Regions from separate parts of the Undibacterium sp. RuTC16W genome, predicted to be linked through region 1. Evidence: predicted binding sites of a transcription regulator. Region 1 holds the regulator's gene; the other holds the start of a gene.
The links. Region 1 encodes LexA, which represses DNA repair genes until DNA is damaged. Its sites were predicted from a motif close to ACTGTATNNNNATACAGT; they were not measured.

Region 1 (4,877 bases):
ATGAGGTCGATAAAATGGGGGCTGATTTCCGCGGTGATCCGTCGTCTGCATTGCTGGAGGTTTTGGATCCTGAGCAAAATCATACTTTTTCAGACCATTACATCGAAGTTGACTTCGATTTATCCGATGTAATGTTTGTGGCGACTTCTAATTCGTACAATATTCCGCCCGCTTTGTTAGACCGGATGGAGGTAATACGTCTGTCAGGTTATACGGAAGATGAAAAAACCAGTATTGCTCAGCGTTATCTGTTGCCAAAACAGATTAAGAATAATGGCTTAAAAGACGGCGAGATCAATGTGTCCGAAAGCGCGATTCGCGACATTATTCGTTACTACACCAGAGAAGCTGGCGTGCGCTCCTTGGAACGTGAAGTTTCAAAGATTTGCCGTAAAGTAGTGAAGATGCTTTTATTGAAAAAGAGCGAGAAAAAAGCAACGATCACCTCTAAGAATCTTGATAAGTTCCTTGGTGTCCGTCGCTATGATTTTGGCGTTGCAGTGAAAGAAAATCAAGTGGGGCAGGTCGTTGGCCTGGCATGGACAGAGGTCGGCGGCGATTTGTTAACGATTGAGGCAGTTGCAATGCCCGGAAAAGGCGGCGTAATACGTACAGGCACTTTGGGTGATGTCATGAAGGAGTCAATTGAAGCCGCTCGTACAGTAGTTCGTAGTCGTGCTAAGCGCTTAGGTATCAAGAATGATGTTTTTGAAAAAAGTGACATTCACATTCATGTACCAGAGGGGGCAACTCCTAAGGATGGCCCTTCAGCCGGTATTGCGATGACGACGGCACTGGTTTCTGTTTTTACCGGTATCCCTGTTCGTGCTGATGTTGCGATGACTGGCGAAATTACTTTGCGCGGCGAAGTTTTACCTATCGGAGGATTGAAAGAGAAATTGTTGGCAGCTCACCGCGGTGGTATTAAGACGGTATTGATACCAGAGGAAAATGCCAAAGATTTAGCCGATATTCCTGATAATGTAAAAAATAAATTGGAAATTATTCCTGTGCGCTGGATTGACAAGGTTTTGGAAATTGCACTTGAACGCATGCCGGTTGCGTTAACTGATGAGGAAGTTTTGGTTGCTGCTGCAGCCAAAACAGAAACTGTCAGTGATACGGGCGTCGTAAAACATTGATTGTTTAATCTCCTAGGTTTTACCTCGAAAATAGCCGCTGTTTAAATCAGCGGCTATTTTATTTGCATCGTAATTTAAATCACGATGCTATGGATTTATTTTGGATTTAATCGAGAAATCAAATAATGATTCATATTAAAAAAGACCAATGGTTCAGTGATGTGTATGGAAGGGCTATATATTTAATGGATGTATTGAGACATCCTGAACCGGCTTACTTATCGATGAGCTCCGATGAAAAAGACCGGTTCCGTCAAACTCAGTGCGATGTCGGAGAAGTTATCCGGATACTTGGTGCTCACCTTGATTTTGCCTTAGTTATGAAGTGGGATGGAGTGATAGGCTGGGTTCCTGCTGCTGCAGTTAATATTGATGCAGATATTCATGCCTATATTCCTGTTGAATCTTTAGGCCAAAGTTCTGATGTATTTTTTCAATATTGGTATGCAACGCCTTATATATGGGGCGGTATAACTCGTGCAGGAATTGACTGCTCTGGTTTTACTCAGCGCTATTATTACGATGTTTTGGCTAAGAGCATTCCTAAAAATTCTTATGATCAACGTCGCCTTGGTCGTTCAAAAAAAATATTAGAAGTGGTTAATCATGACCTGATTTTTTGCACAAGAAAAGGTGGCAGAGGTATCCACCACGTTGGCATATATTTTGAGGGTGACGTCTGGCATGCTCATTCTGAGCGGGGTGTTACCTGTCAATCAATGGCTGAATTTCTTGCGAATTATGAAGTACTGCAGGTGGCGGATATAGTTGAAAAATAAAGTCACTATTTTTGATCAACATGCGCAAGCCAGTTGTTTGATTGCGCATGTTTAGAGTCTTGCTAAGTTTGCTTAAGTCCAGGCGCGGACTAAGCCAACGGCCAAACCCTCCAGAGAAAAATCTTCATCCTGTTCAGCAATTTTAATGTTGGGGTAGTCGGGATTCTCAGCGAGTAACTCAATAATGTTACCGTTTTTTTTGTATCGTTTGACAGTCACATCATCGCCCATACGAGCAATAACGATCTGTCCATTTTTTGCCTCACTCGATTTTTTTACAGCGAGTAAATCTCCATCAAAAATACCTGCGTCACGCATAGACATGCCGCGGACTTTGAGTAAATAGTCAGGTATTGCAGAAAATAATGCAGGGTCAACCTGGTAATTTGTGTCTACATGTTCTTGAGCCAGAATGGGTGAGCCAGCGGCTACTCTGCCAACTAAGGGCAGACTAAGTTGCATCAAAGCAGGGTGAGGTAGTGCCATTTGCGTTCCAGAGCTAAATTTTCCTTTGACATTACTCAAAGCAGAGTCAAGCAGACGGATGCCACGGGATGTTCCGGGAGCTATTTCAATAACTCCCTTGCGGGCTAGTGCTTGCAAGTGCTCTTCTGCTGCATTGGTTGAACGGAACCCTAGTTCGTTGGCAATCTCTGCTCTGGTCGGTGGAAAACCGGTATTTCGAATGGCATCTTTAATCAAATTCAGAATCTGTTCTTGGCGGGCAGTAAGTTTGAGCATGTCAGAATTCCAATTGGGTAAAGTTTGACTGGGTTTATAAGCAGCCTGTATTTTTGTACAGTATAAGCGTAAATTTCTGAATAGCCAAAATTTTTTCATTTAGAACCTTGGTCTGATACAGGGAAAGTGCATTGAAAATTAATAATTTTTCTGCGTACGCAATAAGTGCTTGAAACTATTGAGTAAATTCAAAAAGTGCAGTATAGTCATGGGCTTTTCCTCTTCCCGCACTCGTCTTGACGCCGAGGCGGGCTATTTTATTGTCCACAAGGAGAATATATGCGTCATTATGAAATCGTATTTATCGTACATCCTGATCAAAGCGAGCAAGTGCCTGCAATGATCGAGCGTTACAAAGCTTCTGTAGTAGCACGCAGTGGCCAAGTACATCGCGTCGAAGACTGGGGCCGTCGTCAATTGGCTTACATGATTCAAAAACTGGCTAAAGCACATTATGTTTGCATGAACATTGAGTGCGATGCTGAGACTCTGCTCGAGTTGGAAACCGCATTCAAATTCAATGATGCAGTTCTGCGCCACCTCACAGTCAAAATGAAAAAAGCTGAAACAGCACCATCTCCAATGATGAAAGCTGTACAGAAAGAAGATGCTGCTAAAACGCAACGCGTAGAAGCGCCAGCGGCATAGTTGACCTTTAGAGGACGCAACATAAATCAGTGAATCAGCTTAAAGTTGTTGCCAGTATTTTAGAAAAATCGGCGCTGCGCTATACGCCAGCAGGAATTCCGATAGCTTCCGCGGTACTGACGCATACTTCAAAGCAAGAGCAGGCAAATACTCAGCGTGTAGTCGAATTTGAAATTAATGCCATTGCAGCAGGCAATATTTCAAAACGATTTTTGGAGATAGAGCTGGGAGTGGTTATGCAATTCACGGGTTTTTTGTCGCGCAAGAACCGTAACAGCAAAAGTCTCGTATTTCACATCACTGATTTCGAGACGACTTTACTAGATTAGGAGCCAAAAATGGCATTCGGTAAAAAATTTGACAAAAGCAAACTGAAACAAAAGCGTCAGCAACAAAATCCTTTGTTCAAGCGCAAAAAATTCTGCCGCTTCACCGCAGCGCATGTAGCGCAAGTTGACTACAAAGACGTCGACACATTAAAAGATTTCGTGCAAGAAAACGGCAAAATTATGCCAGCACGTTTGACAGGTACTAAAGCACTGTACCAACGTCAAGTTGACACAGCGATCAAACGCGCACGTTATCTCGCGTTGCTGCCGTACACTGATCTGCACACAGCGTAATTGACGACAAGGTACTAGGAGAAAAATATGCAAGTTATTCTGATTGATAAAGTCGTTAATCTCGGCAATCTGGGCGATGTAGTTAAAGTTAAAGACGGTTACGCACGTAACTTCTTGATCCCGCAACGTATGGCTCGTCGTGCAACAGCTGCTGCAATCGCTGAATTCGAAGCGAAACGTGCAGACTTAGAAAAAGCTGCTGCTGAACGTTTGGCTGTAGCGCAAGCTGCTGGTGAAAAACTGTCAGGTTTGACAGTTCAGATCTCGCAAAAATCTGGTGTTGATGGCCGTTTGTTCGGTTCTGTGACTAACTTTGACATCGCTGAAGCTTTGGTAAAACAAGGTTTCGCGGTTGAGAAAGCGCAGATTCGCATGCCACAAGGCCCATTGAAAATTGTTGGCGATCATTCTGTTGCTGTTGCATTGCACACAGACGTCGTTGTTGACGTGACTGTTGCTGTATTGGGCGAACACGCTTAATACGCTTATTTCAGCAGCATAAAAAGCCGGGCTTGCCCGGCTTTTTTACGTTAATAACAGCTTGATGTATGTTCAGTGATTTTTTGATGATGTTTTGCATGCTTGCTCCATCTTTAATGTGTCAAATGCGTATAGTTTGGGTAAGGCGTTTGCTTTGCTTTCTTTGTTTTTGAAGTTGAATAAAAAGGTATAATGCGCGCCATGAAAGCACCTTCCGATCCGCAATTAGATTCCATTCGCGTTCCCCCGCATTCCATCGAGGCAGAGCAGTCTGTGCTTGGGGGGCTGTTATTGGATAATGCCGCCTGGGACCGGATCGCTGACTTCATCCGTGAGGATGACTTCTACCGCTATGATCACCGTATTATTTTTCAGGCGATTGTTAAGCTGATTAATGCGACAAAACCCGCTGACGTCATCACGGTATATGAAGCCTTAACCGGTATCAATAAGGCTGATGATGC
Region 2 (4,877 bases), on a different contig from region 1:
GGTCGCCAGCTTCACCGCCGGTGCGATTTTTGCGCCACAAAACCGCGCTAAACTCGAAGCGGGCTTCCGGGAGGAAATCGCGCGCGTGCTCAAAGACGGTTTTACCGCGACGGAATTGGCAGAAGGTAAAAAGAGCCTGATCCAGCAATCGCAGCTAGGTCGTAGTCAAGACTCAGGACTTGCGCAAGAACTGGTGCAAAACCTGTATCTCGGCCGCACCATGCAATTCGATGCGGCGCTGGAGAAAAAAATCATGGCGCTGACTAATGCCGATGTCAAAGCAGCCATGAATAAATATCTGGGCTATGACAAGATGCTGACGGTCTTTGCCGGTGATTTTAAATAGAGCAATGCCTTCACAGCGTCTATGCGATCCGCTCAGCAGATTGCATAGCTAGTACAAAAGTCCGGAAGAAATTCTCTGGACAACTTGACTCGGTTTTTGGGTCGGGCGCTAAGAGTGACGGATAGAAGTTCAGGTCTGTTGATATTCATATATCTTGCAGGCGATGCATGCTGCCAACAGACCTGACGATAGCCAGAAAAATTACGCTACACTGCCCTATTATTTTCACTCGATTCTTCCATGAAAATCCGGGCGTTCTCTCTCCTCACCGCCATTACCGGAATGATTGTGCTGACAGCCGTATCGCCAGCAACCGCCGACGATACGGTGATGCGTCTGGCCAGCCTGGAATGGTCGCCCTATGTCGGCTCACAGTTACGTGACGAAGGTCTGACGGCATCGATTGTGAAAGTCGCTGCCCGTCAGATCGGTATTGATACAAAAATCAGCTATGCGCCATGGAGCCGCACCGTACAAGTTGGCGGCAACGACCCTGCCTATGCAGGATATTTTCCGGCTTTTTATACCAAAGAGCGAGAGAGTAGCTGTTATTTTTCAGGTCTGTTAGGTCGTAGCATTGTCGGCTTTGCCTACCTTAAAAAGCGACCGTTTGACTGGTTAAAATTGAGTGATTTACAAGCGTACAAAATCGGTATCGTGCAGGACTATGCGAATGGTGAAGAGTTTGATGCCATGATCAAAAAAGGGTTGCTGAGAACCGATGCCGCTCCGTCTGATGTCAGCAATCTGCGCAAGCTGCTGGTACAAAGAATCGATGTGATCGTGATTGATAAAAACGTCTTACGGCAGCTACTGATCACCGAACCGGGTTTGCAGGCCAATCGGGATCAGATTGAATTCCATACTCAGGAACTGACGAACTTCTCCATGCATATTTGCTTTCAGCATACCGAGCGTGGATTGGCGATGCGCAAAAGCTTTAATGCAGCGCTAGAAAAGGTCGATATCAAAAAATTAGAGAATGCCTATTTTAAGCAAACCGACGCTACGGGTAGCCGCTGATCGTCGCTCAAAAAACATATACTCCCCTATTTTTTTGAAAAAAAACCTGTAATCCGCATTAATTTATTAGTGCTTATAAATATACTAGGTAGCAGTATATATATTTACCGGCTTTACTAGCGCTACTGACTTTACTGACATATAGAGAATTACCAGCAATCATCTACGTTAAACAAGGGAATCTGCTCCGCTCTCATCGCCGCCTGCTGCGTACTCAGAACGGCTCCCAAACCAACACCCAGCCCCAACAAACGTACTGGCAAATTACGGCGCAAGAAGCCGGTTTCCATCAGTTGCCGGAACAGTTGATCGTTAAGTTCATGGCTGCGGCACTCGACGGTGGTTTGCCGGAAATCGCTGAAACGAATTTTGATGTTTAATTTTTGTATCGATTCTTCGGGCTGCACTCGCTGCACCCGGGCAACCAGTGACGCATAGAGCAAAGGCAGCTCTGCCAGACAAGCCGCCAGATCGGGCAAATCATTTGTATAGGTTTCCTCGACGCTGATGGATTTACGTTCTGAATGAGCGATCACCTCACGCCGGTCAATCCCGCGACATAGCATGTAGAGGCTATTGCCCAGCTTACCGAACTGTTGCACCAGATCCTGCACAGACCAGGCACGCAGATCACGGCATTCTTGTATGCCAAGCGCATGCAATTTTGCCGCGGTGACTTTGCCAACACCAAACAGGCGGGCGACCGGCAAGGCTGCGACAAAGTCATCAACCTGGTCCGGCAAAATCACGAACAAGCCATCTGGCTTATTCCAGTCACTGGCGATTTTGGCGAGGAACTTATTACTGGCGACACCCGCTGATGCCGTGATACCGACTGTCGCGGCAATGCGTGCGCGTATCTCTTGTGCAATCAGTGTGGCGCTGCCTTTGTGCTGGGTACAGTCGCTGACGTCGAGGTAGGCTTCATCAAGCGACAAAGGCTCAACCAGATCGGTGTAATCACGATAAATCGATAAGATGGCTTTGGAGGCGACGCGGTATTTTTCCATGGTCGGCGGCATGACCACCAGATCAGGACAGCGGCGCAGCGCCAATGATGTCGGCATGGCAGAACGCACACCATAGCGTCGCGCCTCGTAATTGCAGGTAGCAACGACACCACGCTGATCAGCACGACCACCGACTGCCAGGGGTTTATCACGCAAACGCGGATCATCCCGCATTTCGATAGCAGCGTAAAAGCAATCACAATCGCAGTGGATAATTTTTCGGGAAACAGGGGGCACGGTAATGACACGCTAGGCTGTGCGAGACAATCGGTATTTTACTCTATCAACTGTATATATGATCAGTAAATACATCCACTGTATTGCGTAGCAAGCTCGCTTAACATCGCACCTCCTGACTGACCTCCCCCACAAAAAAAACGGTCAGGTCTGAGAGACCGACGCGAGGTGGCTTTGCTTCGGTTTAAATTGTTGCGGACTGATACGGAACTTAGTGCGTCTGTCACCCATGAAGGCACGTAAGTCCTTGATGCTGTAATCCGAAATCTCATGCATGCGTATCAGCAAGGATGCACCAACGGACAAACGACGATGGCGGATTTTGCTGATTACAGGCGGAGCTACTTCTAGCGCACGCGACAAGGCGGCGTCATTTTTAAAATGTAATTGGTGGATCAGCGTATCCAATAAATTATCTGGATCGTAGTGAAAATCTCTGGTTTGAAGCTCTGATATATTGCTCATGATTTCCTCGGCTCTATTGAGCTTTAATGGGTTTGATTAGCTTGCGAATGCAAGTACGTCGTTAAACAACAGGGTCAAGACGGATTAATTTCTGATGCTTGAGAAATACTTGACCATAAGCCAGTTTATAAACTGCAATCCGGCATCGTTCTGTGCGGTTCACCACAGAGTGTGGCGGCTCATGACAAATGCAGATAATTGCGTCATCATGTAAAACCGGACAGGAGTATCACTCCGGTGTGTTTTTCCACTCGTCTATGCTGGCAGCCGGACAGAAACGCTGCGAGCGCATCGTGTAAAGAGAATTCCTATGAAACAATTAATTGCTATCTGCCTTAGCCTGTTTTTTACAGCAGCACTCGCCAATCCCGCCCAGCCTTATGATGAAGCCGCCGATGCTCAGGCAGAATTGACTAAAGCCTTGTCGGCAGCGCAGGCTGCGAATAAAAAGGTGCTGGTGATCTTTGGGGCTAACTGGTGTAAAGATTGTCTGGAACTCGACAAGTCCATCAAAGGACAAAGTGCTGCATTGATTGCGAGCAAATTTATTGTGGTCAAAGTGGACGTCGGTCAATTTGACCGCAATCTCGGCATCGCGACCCGCTACGAGAATCCCATCAAAAAAGGCATCCCTGCCGCCGTCGTATTAAAGCCGGATAACACTCTGCTGTATGCGACTAAAGCGGGTGAATTGTCGAACGCACGCAAGATGAGCGATCAGGGTATTTATGATTTCTTCAGCCAGGTTGCAAGTCAGCATCCATAAGTCTCTCTGATCATGCCATCCAGACCGCCAGATGCTGGCACCACCGGCTCCAGCGATGCTGCTAGTCCGCTGGTGCAGACTGGCGAGCGTGCTGCGGGCAGTAGTTTGCGCGCTTTGCTGGAGGCCATCGGAGATAGTTTATGGGACTGGAATCTGATCACCAACGAGACTTTTTTTTCTCGTAGTTATAAAAAAATTCTGGGATATGCCGAACATGAGCTGGGTCATCATATCGACGACTGGCTGTCTCATGTGCACCCGGATGATGTTGGTCATGCGATGGAGGCCACCAGACAACATCTGGAAGGTCAAACACCCGACTATGAGGACGAGCACCGTATGCGGTGCCGTGACGGTAGCTGGAAATGGGTACGCTCACGCGGTGCCGTTGTTGAACGTAATGCCAGTGGGCAGCCGGTCAGGATGATGGGTCTGATTACCGACATCACGCAAAACCGTCAACTGACGGATCAGCTCAAAGAGAGCCACACGCTGCTCTCGAATTTTTCCCGCTACCTGCCGGGCGTGTTTTATCAGTTTCAACGCTTCCCGGACGGACGCTTTTGCTTCCCTTATGCAAGTCAGGCCGTCGTCGATGTCTTCGGCATCCAGCCCGAACAATTACGTGAAGATGCGAGTGCGCTGTTCAGCAAAATTCATCCTGACGATTTACCGGCAATGGTGAACGGCGTCAGAGTATCGGCAATGGAACTATCGCAATGGCATCACGAATACCGGGTCTTGCAACATGACGCTACCGTGCGCTGGTATGTGGGTAATGCCATACCGGAACGCATGATTGACGGCAGCATTTTGTGGCATGGTTTTTTAAGCGACATCACTGAACGCAAACAGGCGGAAGAGCGCGCGTATAAAGCCGAACAGCAAATCCGCCTGATTTTAAAAGCCTCGAATCAGGGGCTGTATGACGTCAATATTCTGACTGGCGAAGGTCAATACAGTCCCGAGTACGCGAAGATGCTGGGCTACGATGCGGACGAGTTCGCCGGTCAGCCGGAGTTCTGGAATA

Region 2: the regulator LexA is predicted to act here: its motif matches at 2,666-2,683, upstream of dinB (DNA polymerase IV).

Annotation. Positions count from the first base shown of each region.
Region 1 is NZ_JBMPPE010000004.1:247,435-252,311, forward strand. It holds gene lon (endopeptidase La) at 1-1,142, shown strand, start outside; gene ACO0K4_RS10025 (NlpC/P60 family protein) at 1,268-1,921, shown strand; gene lexA (transcriptional repressor LexA) at 1,994-2,662, opposite strand; gene rpsF (30S ribosomal protein S6) at 2,942-3,310, shown strand; gene priB (primosomal replication protein N) at 3,340-3,639, shown strand; gene rpsR (30S ribosomal protein S18) at 3,649-3,933, shown strand; gene rplI (50S ribosomal protein L9) at 3,961-4,413, shown strand; gene ACO0K4_RS10055 (replicative DNA helicase) at 4,615-4,877, shown strand, end outside.
Region 2 is NZ_JBMPPE010000001.1:925,697-930,573, reverse strand. It holds gene ACO0K4_RS04130 (M16 family metallopeptidase) at 1-346, shown strand, start outside; gene ACO0K4_RS04125 (substrate-binding periplasmic protein) at 587-1,369, shown strand; gene dinB (DNA polymerase IV) at 1,519-2,622, opposite strand; gene ACO0K4_RS04115 (hypothetical protein) at 2,761-3,081, opposite strand; gene ACO0K4_RS04110 (thioredoxin family protein) at 3,392-3,847, shown strand; gene ACO0K4_RS04105 (PAS domain-containing protein) at 3,860-4,877, shown strand, end outside.